DNA from 4 places in the Mesorhizobium sp. M0898 genome. Region 1 is predicted to be linked to each of the others. Evidence: predicted binding sites of a transcription regulator. Region 1 holds the regulator's gene; each other region holds the start of a gene.
What was found. Region 1 encodes PhoB, which activates phosphate uptake and scavenging genes when phosphate is short. Its sites were predicted from a motif close to TGTCATNNANCTGTCAT; they were not measured.
Positions count from the first base shown of each region.

Region 2: the regulator PhoB is predicted to act here: its motif matches at 2,128-2,144, upstream of NKH90_RS10540 (ceramide glucosyltransferase).
Region 3: the regulator PhoB is predicted to act here: its motif matches at 3,481-3,497, upstream of phnF (phosphonate metabolism transcriptional regulator PhnF).
Region 4: the regulator PhoB is predicted to act here: its motif matches at 5,572-5,588, upstream of ppk2 (polyphosphate kinase 2).

Region 1 is NZ_JAMYOE010000027.1:25,746-32,991, forward strand. Features, by position in the region: gene pstS (phosphate ABC transporter substrate-binding protein PstS) at 37-1,098, shown strand; gene pstC (phosphate ABC transporter permease subunit PstC) at 1,158-2,147, shown strand; gene pstA (phosphate ABC transporter permease PstA) at 2,151-3,002, shown strand; gene pstB (phosphate ABC transporter ATP-binding protein PstB) at 2,999-3,802, shown strand; gene phoU (phosphate signaling complex protein PhoU) at 3,835-4,542, shown strand; gene phoB (phosphate regulon transcriptional regulator PhoB) at 4,559-5,248, shown strand; gene NKH90_RS23710 (ROK family protein) at 5,258-6,502, opposite strand; gene xylF (D-xylose ABC transporter substrate-binding protein) at 6,788-7,246, shown strand, end outside.
Region 2 is NZ_JAMYOE010000006.1:157,059-164,304, forward strand. Features, by position in the region: gene argF (ornithine carbamoyltransferase) at 1-449, shown strand, start outside; gene NKH90_RS10530 (Hsp33 family molecular chaperone) at 612-1,622, shown strand; gene apaG (Co2+/Mg2+ efflux facilitator ApaG/CorD) at 1,629-2,021, opposite strand; gene NKH90_RS10540 (ceramide glucosyltransferase) at 2,249-3,400, shown strand; gene NKH90_RS10545 (O-succinylhomoserine sulfhydrylase) at 3,438-4,628, opposite strand; SAM riboswitch at 4,699-4,776, opposite strand; gene NKH90_RS10550 (2'-deoxycytidine 5'-triphosphate deaminase) at 4,912-6,006, shown strand; gene NKH90_RS10555 (hypothetical protein) at 6,024-6,476, opposite strand; gene araD1 (AraD1 family protein) at 6,504-7,246, opposite strand, start outside.
Region 3 is NZ_JAMYOE010000003.1:428,123-435,368, forward strand. Features, by position in the region: gene NKH90_RS07310 (sugar ABC transporter ATP-binding protein) at 1-632, shown strand, start outside; gene NKH90_RS07315 (ABC transporter permease) at 629-1,594, shown strand; gene NKH90_RS07320 (zinc-binding alcohol dehydrogenase family protein) at 1,665-2,681, shown strand; gene phnF (phosphonate metabolism transcriptional regulator PhnF) at 2,700-3,443, opposite strand; gene phnG (phosphonate C-P lyase system protein PhnG) at 3,578-4,039, shown strand; gene phnH (phosphonate C-P lyase system protein PhnH) at 4,039-4,650, shown strand; gene NKH90_RS07340 (carbon-phosphorus lyase complex subunit) at 4,652-5,764, shown strand; gene NKH90_RS07345 (alpha-D-ribose 1-methylphosphonate 5-phosphate C-P-lyase PhnJ) at 5,761-6,672, shown strand; gene phnK (phosphonate C-P lyase system protein PhnK) at 6,669-7,246, shown strand, end outside.
Region 4 is NZ_JAMYOE010000013.1:28,191-35,436, reverse strand. Features, by position in the region: gene NKH90_RS16135 (DUF6163 family protein) at 1-320, opposite strand, end outside; gene NKH90_RS16130 (enoyl-CoA hydratase/isomerase family protein) at 317-1,360, opposite strand; gene NKH90_RS16125 (DUF8605 domain-containing protein) at 1,506-2,330, shown strand; gene hemB (porphobilinogen synthase) at 2,417-3,448, shown strand; gene NKH90_RS16115 (dihydrofolate reductase family protein) at 3,849-4,496, shown strand; gene ppk2 (polyphosphate kinase 2) at 4,545-5,465, opposite strand; gene NKH90_RS16105 (aldo/keto reductase) at 5,746-6,789, shown strand; gene NKH90_RS16100 (hypothetical protein) at 6,903-7,061, shown strand; gene NKH90_RS16095 (DUF982 domain-containing protein) at 7,113-7,246, opposite strand, start outside.

The DNA of each region.
Region 1 (7,246 bases):
CGCCGAGAGACCATATTCCGAACAGGAGCAGGCCACATGAGACATTTCATCCGCTCGGCGGCCGTTGCGATTGCAATGGCTGCGGCGACGACCACCCTCACCCTGTCCGCCGCGCTCGCCGCGGACATCTCCGGCGCCGGCGCCACCTTCCCCTATCCGATCTATGCGAAGTGGGCCGACACCTACAAGAAAGACACCGGCGTTGGCCTTAACTACCAGTCGATCGGTTCCGGCGGCGGCATCAAGCAGATCAAGGCCAAGACCGTTACCTTCGGCGCTTCGGATGCGCCGCTCAAGGGCGACGAGCTTGAAGCGACCGGACTGGCTCAGTTCCCGATGGTGATGGGCGGCATCGTTCCCGTCGTCAATCTCGAAGGCATCAAGCCGGGCGAGTTGGTTCTCGACGGCCCGACGCTGGCCGACATCTTCCTCGGCAAGATCACGAGCTGGGATGACGAAGCGATCAAGAAGCTCAATCCCGACGTCAAGCTGCCTTCGCAGGCGATCGCGGTCGTTCACCGTTCCGATGGTTCGGGCACGACGTTCAACTTCACCTATTACCTCGGCGACGTCAGCGCGGTCTGGAAAGAAAAGGTCGGCGTCGACAAGGCCGTGGAATGGCCGGTCGGCATCGGCGCCAAGGGCAATGAGGGCGTTGCCAACAACGTCTCCCAGACCGGCGGCGCGATCGGTTATGTCGAATATGCCTACGCCAAGCAGAACAAGCTCACCCACACCGATATGATCAACAAGGACGGCAAGAAGGTCGAGCCCACCGCGGCGGGGTTCTCGGCGGCAGCGGCCAATGCCGACTGGAGCTCGCAGCCGGGCTATGGCGTCATCCTCGCCAACGAGCCGGGCGCCGAGTCCTGGCCGATGACGGCGGCAACGTGGATCCTGCTCTACAAGAAGCCGGATGATGCCGCGACCACCGGCGAAGCGCTCAAATTCTTCGCCTGGGCATACGACAAGGGCGACGAGATGGCCGGCGAGCTGGACTACGTTCCGATGCCCGACAAGGTGGTTGAGAGCGTCAAGGCCATGTGGGCCAAGGAAGTCGTCGGCGACGACGGCAAGCCGCTCTACTCGGCTATGTAATCTCCTCCAGGGAGGGCGTCGATGGCGCCCTCCCTGTTGCCTTTAATCGCGAGGACCCAATGACCATCGCTTCCGATGCCATGCCATCATCTGCAGCAGCCCGGGCCAGGGAAGCTACTGTGCGGCGCTTCGCGCTCACAGATGCCATATTTCGCGGACTCACCCGCGCTTCCGCAATCCTTGTGCTGGTCATCCTCGGCGGTGTCGCCATCTCGCTGTTTGCCGGCTCATGGCAGGCGCTGTCGTCGTTCGGTTTTTCTTTCCTGACGACTGAGAGCTGGAATCCCGTTACGGAAAAATTTGGCGCACTGGCGCCGATCTACGGCACCCTGGTGACGGCGGCCATTGCCATCCTGATCGCGGTTCCGATCGGCATCGGCATTGCAATCTTTCTCACCGAGCTCTGCCCGCGCCCGCTCAGGCGCCCGATCGGCATAGCGGTCGAGCTGTTGGCCGGCATTCCTTCGATCATCTACGGCATCTGGGGCCTGTTCGTGTTCGCGCCGTTCCTGCAGACGACGATACAGCCCTTCATCATCAACATCTTCCACGGCGTGCCGGGACTATCCAGCCTTTTCGCTGGCCCTCCTTACGGCATCGGCCTTCTGACCTCGGCGCTGATCCTCGCCATCATGGTGCTGCCCTTCATCACCTCGATCACCAAGGACGTCTTCGATACGGTGCCGGCGGTGCTGAAGGAATCGGCCTATGGCATCGGTTGCACGACCTGGGAAGTGACCCGGCGCGTGGTCATTCCCTATACCCGCATCGGCATCATGGGCGGCGTCATGCTTGGCCTCGGCCGGGCGCTCGGCGAGACCATGGCGGTGACCTTCGTCATCGGCAACGCACATCGCATCAGTGCCTCCCTGTTCGCGCCGGGCACGACAATCTCGGCGACCATCGCCAATGAATTCACCGAGGCCGACGGCGACCTCTACACCTCCTCGCTGGTTTCGCTCGGCCTGATCCTCTTCGTCATCACCTTCCTGATCCTTGCCGCCGCCCGCTATATGCTGATGCGGATCGACGCCCGTACGGGAGCCTGACCGATGTCGACATCCTCATCGCTCCACAGCCGCCGCAAAGCCAGGAATTCGGTGATGATGGCGCTTTGCGTCGTCGCCGCGGGCATCGGGCTTGCCTGGCTGGCGCTCATTCTCGGCGCACTGGTCTATAAGGGCACAGCTGGGCTTTCGCTCGCGGTCTTCACCGAGATGACGCCACCACCGGGCGAGGCCGGCGGCTTGCTCAATGCCATCACGGGCAGCCTGCTGATGACGATCATCGCCGTTGTCGTCGGCACGCCGATCGGCGTGCTGGCGGGAACCTACATGGCCGAGTATGGACGCTTTTCGCGCATCACCACCGTCGTCCGCTTCATCAACGACATCCTGTTGTCGGCGCCGTCGATCATCATCGGCTTGTTTGTCTATGAGCTGATGGTGCGGCCAATGGGACATTTCTCGGCCATTGCCGGCGCCGTTGCGCTTGCCATCCTGGTCATTCCGGTGGTCGTGCGCACCACTGAAGACATGCTCAACCTGGTGCCGAACGCGTTGCGTGAAGCCGGTGCCGCGATCGGCGCGCCGCGCTGGGTGGTGATCCGTTCCGTCGCCTACCGCGCCGCATTGTCCGGCATCGTCACCGGCATATTGCTGGCGATAGCACGCATTTCCGGCGAGACGGCGCCGCTGCTCTTCACCGCGCTCAATAACCAGTTCTGGAGCAGCAATATCAACGCGCCGATGGCCAGCCTGCCGGTGACCATCTTCCAGTTCGCTCTCAGCCCTTACGAGGAATGGCAGCAACTGGCGTGGACCGGCGCACTCATAATCACCCTGACGGTTCTGGGCTTGAGCATCCTCGCCCGCAGCCTTACCGGACGCAGAGAGGACAGATGACACAGATGTTGTCCCCAGACATGACGATGGCCGAAACGGTCGCCGAGAAGACGAAGATCGAGGTCAAGAATCTCAACTTCTACTACGGCCAGAGCAAGGCGCTGAAGGACATCAGCCTGTCGCTGCCTGAGCGCAGTGTCACGGCCTTCATCGGCCCTTCGGGCTGCGGGAAATCGACGCTGCTGCGTGTATTCAACCGCATCTATGAGCTCTACCCAAAACAGACGGCCGAGGGCCAGGTGCTGCTCGACGGCAAGAACATTCTCGACCGGTCGCAGGATCTCAACCTCCTCAGGACCAAGATCGGCATGGTGTTCCAGAAGCCGACGCCGTTCCCGATGTCGATCTACGAGAACATCGCCTTCGGCGTCAGGCTCTACGAGAACCTCGGCAAGTCCGAGATGGACGGCCGCGTCGAACAGGCGTTGAAGCGCGCCGCGCTGTGGAGCGAGGTCAAGGACAAGCTCAACGCCAGCGGCTTGAGCCTATCCGGCGGCCAGCAGCAGCGGCTCTGTATCGCCCGCACCGTGGCCGTGAAGCCGGAAGTCATTCTGCTCGACGAACCGGCTTCGGCCCTCGACCCGCTGTCGACTGCCAAGATCGAGGAACTGATCGACGAATTGCAAGCCGACTACACGATCGTCATCGTCACCCACAACATGCAGCAGGCGGCGCGCGTGTCGCGCCAGACGGCCTTCATGTATCTGGGTGAACTGGTCGAGTTCGACCGGACCGAGAAGATCTTCACGTCGCCCCGCGAGAAGCGCACGCAGGACTACATCACTGGCCGCTTCGGCTGAGCCGTTCCGATCATGCATATGAGGACAGGACCATGGGCGAACACACAGTCGCTTCTTTCGACGAGGATCTCGAGCAGATCAGCAAGCTGATCCGCAACATGGCCGACCTCGCCGGTTCGATGGTCGGCGGGGCGACCAAGGCGCTGTTGAATTCCGACAACGTGCTGGCGCAACGCGTCGTTTCCGACGACGCCATCATGGATGCGCGTCAACGCGAACTGGACGACCGCGCCATCACCCTGATCGCCAAACGCCAGCCGATGGCCCACGATCTTCGCCATGTGGTCGGAGCGATCCGCATGGCGGGCGACCTCGAACGCATCGGCGACCTTGCCAAGAATATCGCCAAGCGCGTGAGTGCGGTCGGCCTCAGCGCCACGCCGCGGGACCTGTCGCATTCCATCGACGCGATGGCGCAGTTGGTTCTCATCCAGGTGCAGGGTGTCATCGAGGAATATGCTGCAGGCGATGCGGCCGCGTTGGCCAAGCTTCGTGCCGCCGACGAGCGCATCGACGTTAAATACACGTCCGTGTTCCGCGAGCTGTTGACCTACATGATGGAAGATCCGCGCAACATCACCGCTTGCACGCACCTGCTGTTCTGCGCCAAGAATCTGGAGCGGATCGGCGACCATGTCACCAACATCGCCGAAAATGCGTATTATGTGCTGACCGGCGAGCAATTGCCGGTCAATCGTCCGAAGCAGGACGAAACGACAATGTCCGCACCGGTGACATGATGGGGGTGCCCAGCCGATGATCGCACCACGCATAATGGTGGTGGAGGACGAGGAGCCGTTGGGTGTGCTGCTCCGCTACAATCTCGAATCCGAAGGCTACCAGGTCGAGGTGGTGACACGCGGCGACGAAGCCGAGATCCGTTTGCAGGAGAATGTGCCCGACCTTTTGGTGCTCGACTGGATGATACCAGCGGTTTCCGGCATCGAGCTCTGTCGTCGGTTGCGGGTGCGCCCCGAAACCGAGCGGCTGCCGATCATCATGCTGACCGCGCGCGGCGAGGAGAGCGACCGGGTGCGCGGTCTTTCGACCGGCGCCGACGACTATCTGGTCAAGCCGTTTTCGACACCGGAATTCATGGCCAGGGTCAAGGCGCTGCTGCGGCGCGCCAAGCCGGAAGTGCTGTCCAGCGTGCTGAAGGTCGGCGACATCGTGCTCGATCGCGAATCGCACAGGGTCTATCGCAAGAAGAGCGAAATCAGGCTCGGACCGACCGAATTCCGGCTGCTCGAGTTCATGATGCGGCATCCGGGCCGTGTCTTCTCGCGCAGCCAGTTACTCGATAATGTCTGGGGGGAGACAATCTACATCGACGAACGCACCGTCGACGTGCATGTCGGGCGGCTGCGCAAAGCCGTCAACAACGGCCGGATGCCGGATGTCATCCGCACCATCCGCGGCGCCGGCTATGCGATCAGGGAAGATTGACCCGCCTGGTCAGGCTACGTTCTTTCTGACGCTGGGCCTCATTTGCGCGCCCGGCGCGAAAATCTCCTGGTCGACGAAGCTTAACGCCCGCATCGCGCAGCCTTCGCGGATCAGAGGCAATTCGTTCGGCTCTGTATCGAAGGAGATCGAGCCTGAATGCTGGCCGCCGGCGGTCTGGGCGATTGCCTTCCGCAAGGCCGGCTCGATCAGATCGAAGGCGGCGGCACTGGCGCCGACCATCGCGACCGGTGCCGGATCGATCAGCGCGAACAGCGAGCCGAGACCGAAACCCAGCGCTTCGCCGGCCTTGCGGTAGGCCTCGCGTTCCGGCCCATCTTTCTCGCGCGCCCGGGCCGCCAGTGCGCGCATGTCGGCGTCGCTGACGTCGGCGACCGGTTCGCTGTCTTCGCTCATCTGCCTGGCGTTGCGCCAGATGGCGTAGTTGCCGGCATACGCCTCGATGCAGCCGCGCCGCCCGCAACGGCAGAGCGCGCCGCCCGGACGATGGATCATGTGGCCAAATTCGCCGCCCGAGGAATGCGTCCCGGTGAACAGTTCGCCCTTCAGCACCAGCCCCATGCCGATGCCATGCGAAAGCAGGATGGCGATGAAGTCATCGCGATAGCGATCCGGATTGCGCCAGCGCAAAGCCACCGCCATCATGTTGCAGTCGTTCTCCACCGTTGCCGGGATGCCGAATTCGTCCTCCAGCATGTCGGCAAAGGCGATGTCGGTCTGCGGCGTGATCGGCGACCACAGCATGGCGCGTGCAGGGGAGTCGGTAATGCCCTGAATCGCCAGGGCGATGCGGGCGACACTGCGGACGTCAAGATCTGGATCCTGCAGCCGGCGCCGGACGATGGCCATGCATTCACGGATCAGCTCGTCGCGCGGCATAGTCAGCGTGTCCAGCCGGCGCTGTTCCTCGGCGACCACCTGTCCCGTGTAGTCGATAATGGCGGCCGAAAGGAAATTCAGCGACAACACCACAGTCAGCACCGCCGCCGCTTCCGGGTTGAGGGCGAGGCCGACTTGCGGACGACCGCGTTTCAACGAAACGGGCTCACTTGGCTTGCTCTCGGCGAGGATGCCTTCCCGTATCAGGTCGGAAGAAATCGCCGATATGGTCGAATGACTGAGGCCGGTGGTAGCTGCGATCTCAGTACGCGATGGCTGGCCGGCCCGGCGCACCGCCGAGATCACCATCGCCCGGTTGCGCCGGCGCAAATCGTCATGGCGGATTCCGACCGACATTGTTTTGCTTTCCTCCCGGTTGCCGCGGCCGCTCATGAACCGGAAGCCGTCGGTAATGTCCGACAAATAGTGTCGGATGAGGCAAATAGTGTCAGATGCAGGTGGCGCTGTCATCGTTTATTCCGACGCTCGAAAAAACTCGCAGAGTCATCAAAATCCATCAGAATCGATGTTGACAGCAGCCGGAGATCGGGCCAGTATTTTTTCGAGGCTCGAAAAAATTAGAGCTTCTAAGCTGGTCTTTGAGCCAATTGGTCACGCCGTACGCGGCGCAGGGAGGATATGATGAAGAAATTCACGACCGCCATTCTGGCGGGTGTCGCCATGACGCTGGCGCTGGCGTCGGTGGCGCAGGCTAAAGACAAGGTCATCGGCGTTTCCTGGTCGAACTTCCAGGAAGAGCGCTGGAAGACCGACGAGGCCGCAATGAAGGCGGCCATCGAGGCCGCAGGCGACAAGTATATTTCCGCCGACGCACAGTCCAACCCCGGCAAGCAGCTCACCGACGTCGAGAGCCTGATCTCGCAGGGCGCCAACGCACTGATCATCCTGGCGCAGGACGCCTCGGCCATCGGGCCGGCCGTGCAAAAGGCGCTGGACGAAGGTATTCCGGTTGTCGGCTACGACCGGCTGATCGAGAACAAGGACGTCTTTTACCTGACCTTCGACAACAAGGAAGTCGGCCGCATGCAGGCCCGGGAAGTCTTCAAGGTGAAGCCGGAAGGCAACTATGTCTTCATCAAG
Region 2 (7,246 bases), on a different contig from region 1:
CCTGGACCGGCGACGGCAACAACGTGCTGCATTCGCTGCTGGAGGCATCCGCGCGGTTCCATTTCAAGCTGAATGTCGCCGTGCCCGAGGGCAGCGAACCGGCCCAGAAGCATGTCGACTGGTCGAAAGCCAATGGCGGCAAGCTGAAATTCACCCGTTCGCCCGAGGAGGCCGTTCACGAGGCCGACTGCATCGTCACCGACTGCTGGGTGTCGATGGGCCAGGAGCACCGTGCCCGCGGCCACAATGTCTTCCTGCCCTATCAGGTCAATGCGGCACTGATGGCGAAAGCCAAGCCGGATGCGCTGTTCATGCACTGTCTGCCGGCGCATCGCGGTGAGGAGGTTACCGACGAGGTCATCGACGGACCGCATTCGGTGGTGTTCGATGAGGCCGAGAACCGGCTCCATGCCCAGAAGGCGGTCCTGGCCTGGTGCCTGGGCGCTTGATACGAGCCGCGGTGATCCGGGCCGGCCTGATCTGCGCCGCCTTGATCTGGGCCGCCTTGATCCGGGAGTTGGTGGTGCCTATCTCAGGCGCATCACGCAAATCGAGCGCGTCTCGTCGCATGCGCCCCGGAGGGCGGCATCGCCGCGCCCCGGAGCTTTGTCATGTTGGAAACTCATCAATTGGCTGAACATAAACCCAAGCTCGGCGAATTCGGCTACGCCGGCGACGACCATGTCGTGCCGTTCGAGGTCGGCCCGCTCGACGTGCGCGGTCGCACCGTCCAGCTCGGGCCGATGCTCGATGCTATTCTCAGCCGTCACGACTATCCCGAGCCGGTCGCCCGGCTCCTGGCTGAAGCCTGTGTGTTGACGGTATTGCTCGGAACTTCGCTGAAGTTCGAGGGCAAGTTCATTCTGCAGACCCGCACCGACGGGCCGGTCGACATGCTGGTCGCGGATTTCTCCACGCCGCACGCGCTGCGCGCTTATGCCCGCTTCGATGCCGACCGGCTGCAGGCTTTGACTTCTGCCGGCGAGACGTCACCGCAGACGCTGCTCGGCAGCGGCGTCCTGGCGCTGACCATCGACCAGGGCGCCCACACACAACGCTACCAGGGCATCGTCCAGCTCGACGGCGTCACACTGGAAGATGCCGCACGCACTTATTTCCGCCAGTCGGAGCAGATTCCGACCGACCTCCGGCTTTCGGTTGCCAAGCTTCTGACGCCGGGCGTCGGCGGTGCTCGCGAGCAATGGCGGGCCGGTGGCCTGCTGGCACAATTCCTGCCGCAATCGGCGGAGCGCATGCGCGTACCCGACCTTCCCGGTGGCGACGGCGATCCGCGTGAGGAGATCCACGACCCGACCGACAATTCCTGGCAGGAGCTGCTGGCGCTGCTTGGTACTATTGAACCGACCGAGCTGATCGATCCGACGATCGGCGCCGAACGGCTGCTTTACCGGCTTTTCCACGAGCATGGCGTCCGTGTGTTCGGCGGGGTGCCGGTCGCCGACCAGTGCTCATGCTCGAGGGACAAGATCCACGGCATCCTTGAAGGCTTTTCCGCCGAGGAGATCAGGGACAGCACCGAGGATGGCAGCATTCACGTCGCCTGCGAATTCTGCTCGAAGCAATATGACTTCGACCCGGCGGAGTTTGCAGCGGCCGGATGACGGCCGTCAATTGACGGTGCGCCGCATTCCCGGCAAGTCGAGCGAGAAGGCGGGGATGGCGACGTCGAACGTCTCGCCCCGCCTGTTGCGCATGGTGTAGTGCCCGACCATGATGCCGGACGGCGTCGAGAGCGGGCATCCAGACGTATACTGATAGCTGTCGCCGGGGTTGAGTCCGGGTTGCTCGCCGACGACCCCGGGGCCGCGCACTTCCTCGACCTTGCCGGTGCCGTCGGTAATGTGCCAGTAGCGCGACAGAAGCTGCACGAACTCATCCGACTGATTGTCGATGGTCACCTGATATCCCCAGACATAGCGGTTTTGCGGAGGGTCGGAGTGATCCTCCAGATAGAACGGCCTGACCTGCACTTCGATGTTGCGGGTGACGGCGCTGTACATAAACTGCTCCAAAGCAATGTAGATGGAACTTTCGACGCTCAGCGCAGTTTGATCAACGATGCGCGTCATCTCCTTGCCCGACTCGAGCGCAGGTGCCGAAAAACAATGTCATTTAAGTGACACATGACAATGATGGTGTGCAGGCTTGTGCCGGGCGACTCAGCGTTCTGTCGAATTGTTGAAAACGGCCGTCATGCGGCCGGCACTTCTGGAGTGACCAGATCTCGATGGAACCGACATTCGCAGCCGCCCTCCTTTCCATAGCCCTCCTTCTTTCAAATCTCGCCAGCATCCTGTTAGCTTCGCTGAAGCTGAAGCGACCAGCCAGGATCGCACCGCCCGCCAACGCGCCGCCGGTATCGATCGTCATCCCGGCACGCGGCGTCGAGCCGTTTGCCGAAGAGACGCTGGAGCGCGCCTTCTCACTCGACTGGCCGCGCTACGAACTCATCTTCTGTGTCGCCCATGCCGACGACCCGGTGGTCAAGCCGATCACCGCAGCAATGGCGCGCTTTCCAGCTATTCGCGCCCGCCTTCTAGTCGGTGACGACCGCATCAGCGGCAATCCAAAACTCAACAATTGCGTGAAGGGTTGGGAGGCGGGGCGTTATCGCTGGGTCATCCTTGCCGATTCCAATGTGCTTATGCCGAGCGACTACGTCCAGCAGCTGATGGCGGCATGGCGGCATGGCACTGGCCTCGTCTGCTCGACGCCGATCGGCTCACGGCCGGACAGTTTCTGGGGGGAGGTCGAATGCGCCTTTCTCAACACGCTGCAGGCACGCTGGCAGTACGCTGGAGAGGCGCTCGGCCTCGGCTTCGCGCAGGGCAAGAGCATGTTGTGGAACAAGCCGATGCTCGACGCCAATGGCGGCATCCGCGCGCTTGCCGCCGAGATCGCCGAGGACGCCGCCGCGACCAAGCTGGTCAACGGGCTCGGACTGCGGGTCAATCTTGTCGCCTCGCCCTTCGAACAGCCGCTCGGCCGGCGCACGCTTGGCGAGATCTGGTCGCGGCAGGCGCGCTGGGCGCGGCTGCGCCGCGTCACCTTCGCGCTGTTCTTCGCCCCCGAGATCCTGATCGGCGCGGCGCCGCCGCTGGTGCTTGCGCTGATCGCGGCGGCTGACGCCGGCGTCAGCCTGCCGGCAACCGCCATCGCCGTGCTGGTCGCGGCCTACCTGCCGGAATGCGCCTTGGCCTCGGCCAAGGGATGGCAGCTGTCGCCGCGCACGATCCCGGCGATGATGGCGCGAGACCTGATGCTTCCCGCCATTTGGGCGCGCGGATGGCTGAGCGGCGCCGTCGACTGGCGCGGCAACGTGATGACTATCCAGACAAAGACCGTCGCGGAGCTGGAAGAGACCCCGTCCGGCGCCTGATCGGGCGCGTTCCCGCTCGCCTCTGTTCGGCCATCCCTTATCCGGCAACTCTCAGTGCCTGCTCGATGTCTTCGAGCAGGTCGTCGGCGTCCTCAAGGCCAACTGACAGCCTGAGTGTTCCCGGTCCGATGCCGAGCTCGGCGCGGGCCTCATCGGTCAAGTTCTTGTGCGTCGTCGTCGCCGGATGGGTGATCAGGCTCTTGGCGTCGCCGAGATTGTTGGAAATGAGCACGACGTCGAGTGCGTTCTGGAAGGCAAAGGCCGCCTGCTTGCCGCCCTTCACATCGAGGCAGATCAGCGTCGAGCCACCCGACATCTGCTTCTTGACCACGGCCGCTTGCGGGTGGTCGGCACGGCCAGGATAGATGACACGGGCGATTTGCGGGCGCTCGGCCAGGAAATCCGCGATGCGGCCGGCACTTTCCGTCTGCTGGCGTACGCGTAGCGGCAGCGTCTCAAGGCCTTTCAGCAGCGTCCAGGCATTGAAGGGCGAGAGGCTTGGGCCGGTGTGGCGGAAATAGTCATGCAGGTTCTCGTCGATCCATTTCTTGTCCGACAGAACGATGCCGCCAAGACAGCGCCCCTGGCCGTCAATATGCTTCGTGGCCGAATAGACGACGATGTGGGCGCCGAGCTGCAGGGGTTTCTGCTGCAAGGGCGTGGCGAAGACATTATCGACGATCAGCCTGGCGCCGATCGAATTGGCAAGTGCCGCGACGGCGGCAATGTCGATCACTTCCAGCGTAGGATTGGTCGGGCTTTCCAGGAAGAACAGTTTGGTGTTCGGCTTGACCGCCTTTTCCCAATTGGCGATGTCGGTGCCGTCGACCAGCGTTGCCTCAATGCCGTATTTCGGCGCCAGCGTCTCGACCACCCAGCGGCAGGAGCCGAACAGCGCGCGCGCCGCTACGATATGGTCGCCCGCCTTGGCGCTGCACAGCAGTGCTGCCGTCACCGCCGCCATGCCGGATGCCGTGGCGCGCGCGTCTTCGGCTCCTTCCAGCGCGCACATGCGTTTTTCAAACATGTCGACCGTCGGATTGGCATAGCGCGAATAGATGAAGCCCGGCTCCTCGCCCTTGAAGCGGGCCTCCGCCGCTTGCGCCGTCTCGTAGACATAGCCTTGGGTGAGATACATCGCCTCGGAGGTCTCGCCGAAGCCGGAACGCAGCGTTCCGGCATGCACGAGTGCGGTCTGAGGCTTCCAGTCGCGCTTCTTGGTCATCATTCCATCCAAACACCAAAATTGGTCCAAACAACAAAAAACCGGTCGCGAAAGTCGCAACCGGTCCATATGGCCTTGCGGCCCGACGGTCCTTTAGCGACTTGTTTAACGTGGCTGCAAGCCGACCGGCCAAATCACCACGGGATAACGAGCTTTAGACCCGCGCCACGCTTGCGTCAATTGCCGGCATGATTAAGAGGGTTGTACCAAGCAGGTGCCAAACGCGTCCACGGTCGGACCTGCGACAGAACAAGACCTCGCCCGGCGTTCGAACGGAGCCAGACCCTTGCGGCAGACAGGCATTCTTCCCGATCAGGATATTTCCGCGCTGTTCCAGACGGGCGCGCTGAAATCGCCGCGCACGCTCGATGCCGATCAGATCCAGCCGGCCAGCCTTGACCTCAGGCTCGGCGACAAGGCCTGGCGGGTGCGTGCTTCCTTCTTGCCCGGCCCGGACCACAGGGTTGTCGACAAGCTCGACCGGCTGAAGCTGCACGAGATCAACCTCGCCGAAGGTGCCGTGCTGGAAACCGGCTGCGTCTACATCGTGCCGCTGCTCGAAAGCCTGGCGCTGCCCGCCCATATTTCCGCCTCCGCCAACCCGAAAAGCTCGACCGGACGGCTCGATATCTTCACCCGGGTAATGACCGACCGTGGCCACGAGTTCGACAAGATCGCCGCCGGCTATGAAGGCCCGCTCTATCTGGAGGTCAGCCCGCGCACTTTCCCGATCGTCGTGCGCACCGGCTCGCGGCTGTCGCAGATCAGGTTCCGCACCGGCAATGCGCTCTTGTCGGAAAGCGAGCTGCACGACCTGCACCGCACCGAGATGCTGGTCGCCACCGAACCACCCAACATCTCAGGCGGCGGCATCGCGCTGTCGATCGACCTCGACGGCGACAAGGATGGGCTTGTCGGCTATCGCGGCAAGCACCACACCGGCCTGGTCGACGTCGACAAGCGCGCCGCGCAGGATGTCGTCGATTTCTGGGAGCCGCTCTACAAGAGCGGTGCCGGCGAGCTGGTGCTCGATCCGGACGAATTCTATATTCTGGTGTCGCGCGAGGCGGTGCATGTGCCGCCGCTCTACGCGGCCGAAATGACGCCCTTCGATCCGCTGGTCGGCGAGTTCCGCGTCCATTATGCCGGTTTCTTCGACCCGGGTTTCGGCCATTCGGCGTCGGGCGGCACCGGCAGTCGGGCGGTGCTCGAGGTGCGTAGCCACGAAGTGCCGTTCATCCTCGATCACGGCCAGATCGTTGGACGGTTGGTCTACGAGCACATGCTGAAACGGCCGCGGGCGCTCTACGGCACAGATCTCGGCTCGAACTATCAGGCGCAGGGCCTGAAACTGTCCAAGCATTTCCGCGCCGCCCGCTGAGCTTGTTCGCAATTCCGTCAGCCGCGAAACAGATATTCTTTCGCGGCGCCAAGGCAGCCATGAAACTGACCGATAAAGAGCAGTTCTCGCACTGCCAATCGCTTCTTCCCCCAAAATCCTCTGGTTTGCTTCTCGTCGTCAAGTGAGGCGCTTGAGCTGGACTGCAAGGGGAACAACTGCTTGTCGATACATCCCAGCACATGGGCTCTGGCGGAGTCGATACCGCAGGCTCTGCCATTGTCGTTCAGTCTGTCAGCGCGGAGTGCGGACGTCATGCGATCCGCGTTGCGCATCAGAAAGCTCACTTGCGATTTCGAATAACCGGTGGCCAGAAGCCGGTTAGTCATCGACATCCGGGCCCCGCGATAGGATTTTGCGCTGCATTGTCCGGCGCTGTAAGCCGCTGGGGAGAAATAGGCGAGGAACAGGACTAAACTTACGAACACAGTGCCAATCCGCAGGCCGTTCATTTCTCGCCCCTGAATTATGTCACCAGTTTACAACGCCTTCACCGCCACCTTCACCGGCTGCTCGATTTCAAGCGGGTTGCGCAGAGGCAGGCCGAAATCCTGCGCCTCGATTTCGAATACGTCACCGGCCTCGGTCCTGATGCCGTCGGCAAAGGACAGCGTCGCCGTGCCGAACATGTGCACATGCACGTCGCCCGGCTGGCGGAAGGCCGAGTATTTGAAGTGGTGATGCTCGAGATTGCCAATGGTGTGCGACATGTTCGCCTCGCCCGACAGGAACGGCTTTTCCCAAAGCAGCTTGCCGTCGCGCAGGATGCGTGAAGCGCCGCGGATATCGGACGGCAGATCGCCGATCAGGATCTCCGGCCCGAACGAAGCGTTGCGCAGCTTGGAATGGGCAAGGAAGAGATAGTTCACACGCTCGGTGACGTGGTCGGAAAACTCGTTAGACAGCGTGAAGCCGACGCGGAACGGGGCGCCGTCGTCGCCGATCACATAGATACCGGCGATTTCCGGCTCCTCGCCGGCATCCTGGGCGAAGGCCGGCGACATAAGCGCCGCCCCGGGCGCCACCGCCATGGTGCCGTTGCCCTTGTAGAACCATTCCGGCTGCACGCCGATCTGGCCTTTCGCCGGCTTGCCGCCCTCAAGCCCCATGCGGAACATCTTCATGGAATCGGTCAGCTGTTCCTCGCCGTCCGTGCTGAGCTTCTTGTGCATGGAATCGCGGGTCGCGGCGGAGCCGAGATGCGTCAGCCCGGTGCCGGTGA
Region 3 (7,246 bases), on a different contig from region 1:
AGTTCGTCACCACGCTCTATGGCCGGCACCGCAAATCGGCCGGCCATATCCTCTGGGAGGGCAAGGAGGTCAAGGTCAATTCCGAACACGACGCGATCAGGCTCGGCATGGCGCTGGCCCCGGAAAGCCGCCGCGACCAGGGCCTCTGCCTCAACCTGCCGGTCGGACTCAACCTCAATCTGCCGATCTACAAGCGCATCTCCAGCAATCTGCTGATCTCCCGCGCGCAGGAAAAGGCGCAAGCCGATCGCCAGATCGCCGACCTGCGCATCAAGACGCCGACGCGCGGCGCGCTGGCCTCCAGCCTGTCCGGCGGTAACCAGCAGAAGATAGTCATCGGCAAATGGCTCGCCCATGGCGCCAAGCTATTCATCTTCGACGAGCCGACTGTCGGCGTCGACGTCGGCACCAAGGCCGAGATCTACCGCCTGTTCGGCGCGCTGTTGTCCAAGGGAGCCGGCATCATCCTGATCTCGTCCTACCTGCCCGAGGTTTATGAACTCGCCGACACGCTGCACGTGTTCCGGCGCGGCAAGCTGGTGGCCACGCACGGCTTTCGTACCGCTGACCACGAGGAGATCCTCACCCAGGCGCTGGCCGAGAAACAAGAAAAACCGGGAGGGAAGATATGAGCACCGAGGCGATCGCTGCCGAAAGGCCGAAACGCAACTACAACGCCCTGTTCGGGCTGACACTGCTGGCGCTGCTGGTTCTTTTATGGATTATCCTGTCGGTGGCGACGCCGAGCTTCGCCTCGGCCAACAACATCTCCAACCTGTTGCGGCAAGGGTCGATGATCGCCATCCTGGCGGTCGGCCAGACCTTCGTCATCATCACCGGCGGCATCGACCTTTCCGTCGGCGCCGTGGTCGGCTTCGCCACCGTCATCGTCGCGATGCTGATCAACGCCGGCACACCGGTTTTCCTCGCCATCCTGATCACCTTGCTGGTCGGCGTCGCCATCGGCATGTTCCATGGGTTCGGCATCGTCAAGATGGGCCTGCCGCCCTTCATCATCACCCTGGCAACGCTGACCTCGCTGCGCGGCATCGGTCTGTTGATGACCAACGGCAACTCGATCTCGATTAACAACGACGCCTTCCAGACGTTCTCGCGCAGTTCCTTCGCCGGCGTCCCCAATCTGTTCTGGATGGTGATCCTGGTCGGCATCCCAGCCTACATCTTCCTGCACCACAGCCGCTGGGGCCGCTATCTGTTCTCGGTCGGCTCCAACGCCGAGGCGTCGCGCCTGTCAGGCGTCAACGTCCAGCGCACCATCTACATGGCCTACACGCTGTCGGGCCTGTGTGCGGCCTTCGTCGGCGTGCTGCTCGCGTCGCGCATCGGCATCGGCAATCCGACGCAGGCCGAGGGCTGGGAATTGCAGGCGATCGCCTCCTCGGTGATCGGCGGCACCTCGCTGTTCGGCGCTGTCGGCTCCGTGCACGGACCGCTGCTCGGCGCCTTCATCCTTGCCACCATCAACAACGGCGCCAACCTGCTCAACGTCAACGCCTTCTGGCAGCGCATCATCACCGGCGTGCTGATCATCGTCATCGTCTATTTCGACGGGCTGCGCCGCCGCGGCAAATAGACCGCCTCCCAACAATCGCCGGCCTCGCCACAGCAGGGCCGGCAGTGCCATGAACCGACTGGATTGAAGCATGAAAGCCGTCGTCTGCCGCTCGCCCGGCGAACTTGTCCTCGAAGATCGTCCGGCGCCTGGCGCGCCCCCCGCCGGCTGGGCGCTGGTCGCCGTCAGCCATGTCGGCATCTGCGGCACCGACTATCACATCTTCGAAGGCAAGCACCCGTTCCTCGCCTATCCCCGCATCATGGGCCACGAGGTTTCCGGCACCGTGATCGAGGTTGGCGAGGACGTCGATCTCGCCGTCGGCGAAGCGGTGATCGTCAATCCCTATCTCGCCTGCGGCAAATGCATCGCCTGCCGGCAAGGCAAGCCGAATTGCTGCGGCAGGATCGAGGTGCTCGGCGTCCACCGCGACGGCGCCATGTGCGAGCAGATCCTGGTGCCGGCGCAAAATCTTTATCCGGCAAACGGCCTGTCACTGGCCGATGCCGCCGCCGTCGAATTCCTGGCGATCGGCGCCCATGCCGTGCGGCGCTCGCTCGCTGATCCAGGTGCGCGCACACTGGTCATCGGTGCAGGCCCGATCGGGCTCGGCACGGCGCTGTTCGCCCGCATCGCCGGGCTAGACGTGATGCTGCTCGACATGAGTGCGGAGAGGCTGGGTTTCGCCGAAAGCGAACTCGGCTTCGCGACCCTCGACGGCTCGCGGGGCGCTGCTGCCGACCTGGTGCGGGAAGCAACCGGCGGCGACGGCTTCGACGTGGTTTTCGATGCCACCGGCAACACCCGGTCGGTGCAGTCGGCCTTCGCCCATGTCGCGCACGGCGGGGCGCTGGTCCTGGTCAGCGTCGTCAAGGACGACATCGCCTTTTCCGATCCCGAATTCCACAAGCGCGAGATGATGCTGATCGGCAGCCGCAACGCCCTGAGTGCCGATTTCGACCATGTCGCCGCCTCGATCCGCAACGGCGCGCTGCCGCTGGCAAAGCTGGTCACCCACCGCACCACGCTTGGCGAGACGCCGCACGACCTCGCCCGCTGGGCGCATGAGAAGTCCGGCCTGATCAAGGCCGTCATTCAAGTCGGATGATGCCAGGGCTGCCGTATCTCAGAGCGCCGACAATTTGAGCTCGATCCGCTCGGCCGGGAAGCGCGACTCCGAAAACTGTATCGGCTGACCGTCGGGCGTGACGTTGACGGCGACCGTCACTAGCACGATGGCGCCGGGCTGCAGGTCGAGGTCAGCAAGGTCGGCGGCATCGGCATGGCGCGCCGACAGCACGGTCGATTGCCTGAGATAGTCGTCGATGCCGAAACGTGCCAGCGATGCGGTGATCGAACCGGTTTCCGCCATGGCGGCATCGATGCCGGCAAAGCGCTTGGCATCGAACCAGCCGGCAGCGCGGGACACCGGCATTCCATCGGCTTCGCCGCGCGTTTCCAGGCGTATCACATCGGCGCCCGTCGCAAGGCCTAAGCCCTCTGCGACACGACGGTTGGCCGGCTCGACCGATGACGCGAGCAAGGTGATATGCCGCTCGGACGCCTGTCCTTGCAATCCCTCGGAAAAGCGGGTGCGAGCGCCGATCGGATAAGACAGCCGCTTGCGCGACAGCACGAAGGTGCCGCGCCCCTGCTCCGCCCTGAGCACGCCCTCCTGCACCAGCGCTGCGATAGCGCTACGCACCGTATGGCGGTTGACGCCATAGCGTCCGGCCAACGCGATCTCCGGCGGCAGCGCGGCATTCTCGGGAAAATCGCCGACGGCGATCGAATGCAGTATCTGGTCGGCGATCTGCCGCCACAGCGCGACACCGCTGCGCCGCTCGATGCGGTTGGCTTGTCCGATCATCTCCCGCCCCAATTCTTTGCGCCGATCTTTTGGCCGGTGTCACGTGCCCGTCATGGACACGCGCTAGATAACGAGTATAATTTGTATAGTTGTCTATATCAATAGACAAATTCACGCAAACGAGGAGTACGGCCATGCGAGGACGGGAAGCGCGAGAGCAGGCCGAGCGCAAGGCCGTGATGGCGACGCTGGCGCAATCGGCCGGCGAAGACATCGTCCGCCTGTGGGACGAAACCGGCCTGCCTTGCGAAGCGGAACTTCTGCGTGGCCCCGAAACCGGCCTGGTTACGGTACGCGGCCGCATCGGCGGCGGTGGTGCCCCTTTCAATGTCGGCGAGGCGACGGTCACCCGTGCCACGGTGCGGCTTGCGTCCGGCCATGTCGGCCACTGCTACGCACTTGGTCGCGACAAGCAGAAGGCAAGGCTGGCGGCGATCGCCGATGCGCTGTGGCAGGACCCGGCCCACCGCAATGAGGTCGAGATCAGGATCGTTGCGCCATTGCAGGCGGCACTGGCCAAGGCGCGTGAACAGCGCCGCGCCGAGACGGCGGCGACCAAGGTCGATTTCTTCACCATGGTGCGCGGAGAAGACTGATGGATATCGCCACTCAATCCATTGAAGGCGGCTTCGCCGATCCGGTATTCAATGCCCAGATCGTATTCCGTGCCGTGATGGACGCGATGGCGCGGCCAGGCAGTGTGCAGCCGCTGCCGGCCCTCGCCCACCCCCCGGTGCCGCTGTCGGCCACCGCCGGGGCCGTTGCGCTGGCGCTGTGCGATAACGACACGCCGCTCTGGCTCGACCACGCCTTGCAGGCTTCAGCGACGGTGAAATCCTGGCTTGGCTTTCATACCGGCGCGCCGCTGGCCAACACCCCGGCCGACGCGCATTTCGCGCTGATCGCCACGCCGGCCGAGATGATGGCGCTCGACGGGTTTTCGCAAGGCACCCAGGATTATCCCGATCGCTCCACGACGCTGATCCTCGAGGTCAGCGATCTTGTCTCCGGCGCTCCGCTGCTGCTCGAAGGCCCGGGCATCGAGAAGACGGCGACGATCGCGCCGGCGCAAATGCCGCGCCATTTCGTCGAGCAATGGAAGCAGAACAACCAGCGTTTTCCGCGTGGCGTCGACATCATCCTCGCCACGTCCGAAGCAATTGCCTGCCTGCCGCGCACGACGCGCATCAAGACGATGGAGGCATAGGATGTATGTCGCGGTAAAGGGTGGCGAAGCGGCCATTCGCAACGCCCACAAACTGCTCGCCGACCGCCGGCGCGGCGACCGCTCGGTGCCCGCACTTCGCCTCGACCAGATCGTCGAGCAGCTGGCGCTCGGCGTCGACCGGGTGATGAGCGAAGGTTCGCTCTACGACCGGGAATTGGCGGCACTCGCCATCGTCCAGGCGCGCGGCGACATGATCGAGGCGATCTTCCTGGTTCGCGCCTATCGCACGACGCTGCCGCGTTTCGGCTACACAAGGGCGATCGACACCGGCACGATGCTGGTCGAGCGACGGGTGTCGGCGACCTACAAGGACCTGCCCGGCGGCCAGCTGCTCGGCCCGACTTTCGACTACACCCACCGCCTGCTCGATCCCGAGCTCGCCGCCGGCGGCGATGTCGCCGAACCGGAGCAGCGCGCAGGCGAGGCGGAAGCCATGCCGCGCGTCTCGGCCATCCTCGCCCGCGAAGGCTTGATCGAGCCCGACGGCGACATGCCTGGGGATCATACCCTCGGCGACATCACCCGCGAGCCGCTCGAATTCCCGATGGCGCGCGACATCCGCCTGCAGGCGCTGTCGCGCGGCGACGAGGGGTTTCTGCTGGCGCTCGGCTATTCCACCCAGCGCGGCTACGCGCGCAACCATCCCTTCGTCGGCGAGGTTCGCATCGGCGAGGTCGAACTGGAACTGGACGTGCCGGAACTGCCCTTTGCCGTGCCGCTCGGCAGCATCCGCGTCACCGAATGCCAGATGGTCAACCAGTTCAAGGGCTCGGCCAAGGCGCCGCCGCAATTCACCCGCGGCTATGGCCTCGTCTTCGGCCAGAGCGAGCGCAAGGCCATGGCCATGGCGCTATGCGACCGCGCGCTGCGCGCCTCGGAGTTGGGTGAGGATGTCATCGCCGCAGCGCAGGACGAGGAGTTCGTCATCTCGCATTCCGACAATGTCCAGGCGACCGGCTTCGTCGAGCATCTGAAGCTGCCGCATTATGTCGACTTCCAGGCCGAGCTCGACCTCGTGCGCCGCATGCGCGCCGAGCATGATGCCCGCGAAAATGCCGGCAAGGCCGAAGAAAAGAGGGAGGCAGCGGAATGAGTGCACAACCAGCGGACATCGCCACCTACAACTTCGCCTATCTTGACGAGCAGACCAAGCGGATGATCCGCCGCGCCATCCTCAAGGGCATTGCCATCCCCGGCTACCAGGTGCCGTTTGCCTCGCGCGAAATGCCGATGCCCTATGGCTGGGGCACCGGCGGCGTGCAGGTCACCGCTTCGATCATTGGCCCGGACGATGTGCTCAAGGTCATCGACCAGGGCGCCGACGACACCACCAATGCGGTTTCGATCCGCGCCTTCTTCAAGAAGGTCGCCAATGTCGCCGTCACCACCGAGACGGCCAAGGCGACCATCATCCAGACGCGCCACCGCATTCCCGAATATCCGCTGAGTGCCGGCCAGGTGCTGGTCTATCAGGTGCCCATCCCCGAACCGCTGCGCTTCCTCGAACCACGCGAGACGGAGACGCGCAAGATGCATGCGCTGGAGGAATACGGTCTGATGCATGTAAAACTCTACGAAGACATCGCCAGGCATGGCCGCATCGCCACCACCTACGCCTACCCGGTCAAGGTTGAGGGCCGCTATGTGATGGATCCCTCGCCGACGCCGAAATTCGACAATCCGAAGATGCACCGTTCGCCGGCTTTGCAATTGTTCGGCGCCGGCCGCGAAAAGCGCATCTACGCGCTGCCGCCCTTCACCGATGTGGTCAGCCTCGATTTCGAGGACCATCCGTTCGAGGTGCAGACCTTCGACCAGCCCTGCGCGCTGTGCGCGGCCGAGAACGTCTATCTCGACGAGGTCATCCTCGACGACCATGGCGGCCACATGTTCGTCTGCTCCGATACCGATTATTGCGAGAGGCGGCGCGCGGAAGGCCACTGCGGCCATCTCGCGCCCGAGACCCATCTTGCCCCAGGAAAAACGGAGCCGGCGCAATGACAGACGAACCGCTGCTGCGCGTTTCGGCGCTGTCCAAATTCTACGGCTCGCGCGTCGGCTGCGAGAACGTCACATTCGACCTCTGGTCGGGCGAAGTGCTGGCGGTGGTCGGCGAATCCGGTTCCGGCAAGACGACTTTGCTCAACTGCCTGTCAACTCGACTGCTGCCCAGCTCCGGCACCGCCAGCTACCGGATGCGCGGCGGCCAGTTTCGCGAACTTTACCGCATGAGCGAGGCCGAGCGCCGCTTCCTGATGCGCACCGATTGGGGTTTTGTCCATCAGAACCCGGCCGACGGGCTGCGCATGACGGTGTCGGCCGGCGCCAATGTCGGCGAGCGGCTGATGGCGGTCGGCGACCGCCACTATGGAAAAATCCGCGCCACCGCGGTCGACTGGTTGTCGCGTGTCGAGATCGACGAAGACCGCATCGACGACGAGCCGCGCGCCTTTTCCGGAGGCATGCGCCAGCGCCTGCAGATCGCCCGCAACCTCGTCACCGGGCCGCGGCTGGTGTTCATGGACGAGCCAACCGGCGGCCTCGACGTCTCGGTGCAGGCGCGCCTGCTCGATCT
Region 4 (7,246 bases), on a different contig from region 1:
AACAACTCGGGGAAGCCAGCATACATGACGCACTCGGTCACCGCGCAGATGAACCAGATCACCGGCCCCCAGGACGCCAGCATCCACAGGCCGGCGGCAGCGAACGGAAAAAACACCGCCAGCACCACCGCCGCCACCTGCCAGTGTACCGGCATCAGGTCGAAGCGCCACAACGGGCCGGGGTAAAAGCCGATCAGCCGGATCCAGTACAAGATGCCGAACAGCAGACAGTAGCCGGCGATGACGCGCTGGAACCAGGCGAAGATGACCTCGATCGTCGAGGGCTGCAGCACCACGCGTCTCGAGGCGACCTCGCTCACAGCTTCAGTTCCCGTTCGCCGAGCGGTGCGAAATAGGCATCGACGTTGGCGGCGCTGACGTCATCGATACCTGCCGGCCGCCATTGCGGCGTCGAGCCTTTATCGATGATGGCGGCGCGGATACCTTCATAGAAGTCGTGCCCGGCAAGCATGCGGTTGAGGATACGGAACTCCATTTTCATGCACTCGTCCATCGACAACGTCTGCCCGGCGCTAATCTGGCGCCATGCAACATGCAGGCTGGTCGGTGAACGTGTGCGGATGGTGGCCAGCGTCTTCGCCGCGAACTCGTCGGCAGCGGCTGCCCGCTCCAGACTGGCGACGATATCGGCCAGCGACGGCTGCGCGAAATGCCGGGCGATGGCTTCCAGCGTCGGCCTGTCGGTCTCGCGCCTGGCCGGGACGAAGCAGCCGCGCAGCACCGATTCCGGGTCGCCGCTTTCCGCCAGACGGTCGAGGAAGCCGGCCTGGTCCTCCGCCTTGATCGTATGGGTGGCGAGGCCCGACCACAAAGCATCGCCATAGCGGATGCGGTTGCCGGTCAGCGCCAGATACATGCCGAAGCTGCCGCCGAGATCCGGCAACAAATGGCTGGCGCCGACATCCGGGAAAAAGCCGATGCCGACCTCGGGCATGGCAAACTGGGCGTTCTCGGTCAGCACTCGCTGCGAACCATGGAAGGAGATACCTACGCCGCCGCCCATGACGATGCCGTCGATCACCGCGACATAGGGTTTCTTGAAGCGGGCGATGCGGGCGTTCAGCCGGTATTCATCGGCGAAGAAATCGACCGGAGGCCTTCCTGCGCGGCCGGCTTCGTAGATGTGGAGGATGTCGCCGCCCGCCGAAAATGCCCTGCCCTCGGCCTTGACGACGACAACGTCGACGCCGTCGTCGCGCTCCCAACTGCGCAGCGCCTTGTCCAGCGCCTTGACCATGCGGTGGGTTACGGCATTGAGCGCCTGCGGCCGCGTCAGCGTGACGACGCCAGCCCTGCCCAATCTTTCGAAGCGAATCTCGTCGCCTCCGCCAAAATCCATCGCCAGAGAATCCCTCCCCGCGCCCGCCGGGAGTGAAGTGCTAAAGCGTGGCGCATGGCCGCGTCAATGGCGGCGGCCAATCCGCTGCATGGTCGTCGGCGTCACCCAGTGCTAATGCTGGCGCTTTGAACCGGAAGGTTGAACCATGCCTTGGTTGCCGCGCCTTGCTGTTATGGTGGTCGGCCTGATCGCTGCGAACACTCCTCCCGTATCGGCCGAAACCGTCGACGAGCTCTATCAATCGCAGACCATCGTCACCGGCCAGGGCGAGGTCAACAGGCAGATCGGCTTCAAGGCCTGCCTCGATGCGGTGCTGGTTCGTGTGTCCGGCGATCAGCGGCTGCCGAAGAGAACTGAGATGGCGGCGCTGCGCGACAAGGCCGGCAGCTTCGTTGCCGAATTCCGCTATCGCGACCGTCTCGAAGGCATTCCAATCCATGACGAACAAGGCACCCATGACCGGCCGCATGATCTCACTTGTCTGTACAGGCCTGACGTTATCGATCCGGTGCTTGCCGCGCTTGGCAGCAAACCATGGCTTGGCGAGCGGCCACGCCTGGCAATTTTCCTGGCGGCGGAGCAAGGCACAAGGCAGTTCGTGCTGACCGCCGACGATGAGCGCGGGGCGGCGATGCGCGAATCCTTCGTTAATGCCACCGGTCCGCTGGTCATGCCGATTGTGTTTCCCGAAGCGTCACTGCTGTCGGCCTCGAAGCTTGACGACCAGGCCCTGCGCCATGCCGATATCACGACGCTGGACCAGCTTGCCAGGAAGGCCGGAGCCGACCAGGCGCTCGCCGGCAGTATCGTCTGGAGCGACAAGGAACTGGGCTGGATAGCCGACTGGCGGCTTGCCTTGAATGGCAAGAGCTACAATTGGCAAGTGCGCGGCGTCAGCTTCGACGAGGCATTCCGCGTCGCCATGCGGGGTGCTGCGCAGATCCTGTCGGGCAATGGCCAACCAGAATAGCGCCCGACAGGACCCTGGCACAATCGTGTCGCATTGGTCAGCAGCGGAGGCTCGTGGTAAAAGCCGCCCGATCCGGAGTTTTTGCGATGAACAAATTCACCCCTGCAAAGCCTGCCGGCGCGCGCAGCGTCGACGAGATCACCGGCAGCCGGCGTCTGCGGCGCATGCGCAAGGCCGATTGGTCGCGCCGCCTTGTCCAGGAGAACCGGCTCTCGGTCGACGATCTGATTTGGCCGATCTTCGTCGTCGACGGCAGACAAGTGCGCGAACCGATCGCCGCCATGCCCGGCGTGTTCCGCCTGTCGCTCGACCTCGCCGTCAAGGAGGCTGAGCGCGCGGCCAAGCTTGGCATTCCGGCGATCGCCACTTTCCCCAATGTGGAGCTCGGCCTGCGCGATCAGACCGGTTCGCACATCCTCGATCCGGAAAACATCATCAACCGCGCCACCCGCGCCATCAAGCGGGCGGTGCCGGAGATCGGCATCATCACCGACGCGGCGCTTGACCCGTTCACCTCGCATGGCCATGACGGCATCTTGCGCGAGGGTATTATCGTCAATGATGAAACGGTGGAGCAAGTGACGGCGGCGGCCGTCATCCAGGCGGCGGCGGGGGCCGACATCATTGCCCCCTCGGACATGATGGACGGCAGGATCGGTGCCATCCGCGATGCGCTCGACGCCAATGGATTTCAGGATGTGGCGATCATGTCCTATGCGACCAAGTTCGCATCCGCTTTTTACGGCCCCTACCGTGAGGCGGTCGGCACCGCCGGCCTGCTCAAGGGCGACAAGAAGACCTATTATATCGATCACGCCAATTCCGACGAAGCGGTGCGCGAGGCCGAGCAGGATCTGGCCGAGGGCGCCGACATGCTGATGGTCAAGCCCGGCCTGCCCTATCTCGACATCATCCGCCGGCTGAAAGTCGAGTTGCAGATGCCGACCTTTGCCTATCAGGTCTCGGGCGAATATTCGATGATCAAGGCCGCCGCCGCCAATGGCTGGATCGACGGCGAAAAGGCGATGCTGGAATCGCTGCTCGCCTTCAAGCGCGCCGGCTGCGACGGCATCCTGACCTACTTCGCGCCGGAAGTGGCGGCGATGCTCAAGGGGTGATGCGCCTTTGTAGCGTCTACATCGAGTAGTGTTCGTTCGTCCAAAGCGCGACATGGAACGCCGCAGGACATCGCTTCAAGTTTACGCTGCCCCTCGTTGCCCTGCCGGGCATTTCTCCCTGTAAAGTGGCAGGGAGAAAGACGCGTTCGTAAAAGATTTCACCAATCTCCAGCGTTGCAAAAACATCGACGTTGCGGCCAGCCCCTTCTCCCCGTCACTATACAGGGAGAAGCTGCCGGCAGGCGGATGACGGGCGGCGCCGACATTGAGATTGGTTATTCCAACATGATTTGGAAGCGATTGCCCCGCCGGCGATTCAAAATACCGCTTGCAAAATGCAATCAGTTAAGCTACCCCAATAACTGCTTGCATCTCACAATTGGCTATCGAGGAGGCTCTCATGTCCAAACTTCGCGTCAGCGCCTTCACCCTGTCGATCGACGGCTTCGGCGCCGGTCCCGACCAAGACCTGAAGAACCCGCTGGGTGTTGGCGGAGAAGCCCTGCACGAATGGATGTTCGGCACCCGCACCTTCCGCAAGATGGTCCTCGGCAAGGATGGCGGGACCACGGACACCGACGAGGCGTTCGCGGCACGCAGCTTCGAAAATGTCGGCGCATGGATCCTCGGCCGCAACATGTTTGGGCCGATCCGCGGCGAATGGCCGGATGACAGCTGGAAAGGCTGGTGGGGTGACAACCCACCCTACCACGTGCCGGTCTTCGTGCTCACGCACCATGCGCGTGATCCTATTGTCATGGAGGGCGGCACGACCTTCTATTTCGTGACCGACGGCATCCACTCAGCGCTGGAGAAGGCGAAGGCAGTGGCTGACGGTAAGGATGTACGGCTGGGCGGCGGCGTTTCTACGATCCGGCAATATCTCAAGGAAAAGCTCATCGACGAAATGCATCTGGCGATCTCACCGGTCCTGCTAGGCGCCGGCGAGAGCCTTTTTGCCGGCATCGACATGCCCAAGCTCGGCTATCGCTGCAGCGAGCAGGTCGCGACACCGAAGGCCACGCATGTCATCATCGAGCGCACCTAGCTTGTTGCAGGGTGCCGCCATGGAGCGGCGCCCTCCTCGCCGCTTTAGTCAGTACTTCTCCGGCACATACAGTTCGCGCGGCAGTACCTGGCGCTCGTATTCGGGATTGAAGACGCGCTCCGGCAGTGTGATCTCCTCGTGCGGCACCTCCTCATAGGGCATCTGCTTGAGGAGATGGTCGATGCAGTTCAGCCGTGCCCGTTTCTTGTCGTTGCCCTCGACGATGAACCACGGGGCTTCCGGGATATTGGTGCGGGCGAACGTTTCTTCCTTGGCCTTGGTGTACTGCTCCCAGCGCACGCGCGACTGGAGGTCCATCGGCGACAGTTTCCATTGCTTCATCGGGTCATGGATGCGCATCAAAAAGCGCATCTGCTGCTCCTCGTCGGTGATCGAAAACCAGTATTTGACAAGCGTAATGCCTGAGCGGACCAGCATGCGTTCGAAATCCGGAACGTCGCGGAAGAACTCCTCGACCTGATCCGGCTGGGCAAAGCCCATTACCCGCTCGACGCCGGAGCGGTTGTACCAGGAGCGGTCGAACAGCACGATCTCGCCGCCGGCCGGCAGATGCGGAACGTAGCGCTGGAAATACCATTGCGACTTCTCGCGCTCGGTCGGCGCCGGAAGTGCTGCGACGCGGCAGATGCGCGGATTAAGCCTCTGGGTGATGCGCTTGATAACACCACCCTTGCCCGCCGAGTCGCGGCCCTCGAAAACCACGACGAGCTTCTTCTTGTGATAGGCGACCCAGGACTGCAGCTTGATCAACTCGGATTGCAGCGTGATGAGATCGCGAAAATACTGCAGGCGGTCGATCGATGGCGGATGTGCATTCTTGTAGATCTTGGCGATCTCCATCGACAGCGCCGGCTCCGAGATTTCCAGTTCATAGTCTTCATCCAGCGTGTCGGCGAGTTCCGCTTCCAGCCAGTCCCTGGCCGGGGAATTCTGTTTTATCTCGGTCATTTACGCTGCTCCGCTTACAGGCCTTGCCGGCCGCTGTCAGGCGCTCTGCCGCCCGGCCCGGCGGCCGGAAATCGAAGCGCTGGACCGATGTTAGTATAGGCCGGCAATGACGGTTTTATTGCAGCCACTACTGAGCTGGCTGTGCGTTTCAATCCGCAAGATGTGATCGAGCTTGCCCTGCGGAACGGGCGACAAGCGGAACGAATTATCCTACAAATAGCTGGTTCATTGAGGGCTGTCGTCTGCAACGCCCTTTCCCGATAAATTGTGAGGATACGACATGGAATACCGCACTCTCGGCCGTTCCGGGCTGAAGGTTTCAACGCTGACCATGGGCACCATGACGTTCGGCGGCGGCGGCGCGTTTTCGGCGGTCGGCAAGACCGACCTCGACGAGGCGCGCCGGATGATCGACCTTTGCATCGATGCCGGCGTCAATGTCATCGACACCGCCAACGTCTATTCGAACGGCGTGTCGGAAGAGATCATCGGCGAGGCGCTCGGCGGCAAGCGCAAGGGCGACGTGCTGATCGCCTCCAAGGCGCGCATGCGGATCGGCAAAGGCCCCAATGATGAAGGCCTGTCGCGCTACCATCTGATCCGCGAATGCGAGAGGAGCCTGAAGCGGCTCAGGACGGATGTCATCGACATCTATTTCCTGCACGAGTGGGATGGCCTGACACCGCTTGAGGAAACCATCGCCGCGCTCGACACGCTGGTCGCGCAGGGCAAGGTCCGTTATGTCGGCTGCTCCAATTATTCCGGCTGGCAAGTGATGAAGGGGCTGGGGATCAGCGACCGTCATCACCAGCCGCGCTTCGTCACCCAGCAGATCCATTACACGTTGGAAGCGCGCGAGGCCGAGTATGAATTGTTGCCGATCTCGGTCGACCAGGGGCTCGGCGTGCTGGTCTGGAGCCCGCTTGCCGGCGGGTTGCTGTCCGGCAAATACCACCGTGACCAGCCGACCGCCCGCCAGCTCAGCGGCTGGTCGGAACCGCCGATCCGCGACGAGGACCGGCTGTGGCGGATCGTCGACACGCTGATCGATATCGGCAATAATCACGGCGTGTCGGCGGCGCAGGTGGCGCTTGCCTGGCTGCTCGGCCGGCCCGCTGTCAGTTCGCTGGTGATCGGCGGACGAACCGAAGCCCATTTCAAAGACAATATCGCCGCTGCAAGCCTTGTGCTTGCCGATGAGGAGCGCACACGGCTCGATGTGGTCAGCAGGCCGCCCGTGCTCTATCCCTACTGGCACCAGCAATTCACGGCAAAGGACCGGTTCGGGCCGGCCGATCTCGTTCTCGACCGCGACGGCGCCTGAAAAGCCGGGCTCTCCGGACTGCGCCGAGATATGGAGCCCGATCGTGCCTTGCGGTGTTGTGTTTGCGGTCCAATGCTCCTAGGCAAAGGCCAAGCACAACGAAAGGAAACGATATGGCACGAGCACCGAACTACGGTCAGGAACGCAAGGAACGCGACCGGCAGAAGGCTGCCAAGAAGGCGGAAAAGCAGGCTGCCAAGGTCGCAGCCAAGGAGCGATCGAAGCCCGAGGGCGAGAGCGAGTCCCAAACCAAAACCGAAACGGCAGAGTGATGATATCCGGGCTGCCAGGCGGGCCGGGCCTCGGTCAAATCCCGCTATGCCTCAGGCAGGCGCCTTGTCGCTGACGAAGACGTTCACTTCACGAGCGGCGGCAATGAAGGCCCGTCTTGCGTTCATGGCCGGCTTGTCGCCGGCCAGCGCATCATGACAGGCTTGCAACGCTTCGCGGTGCTTGG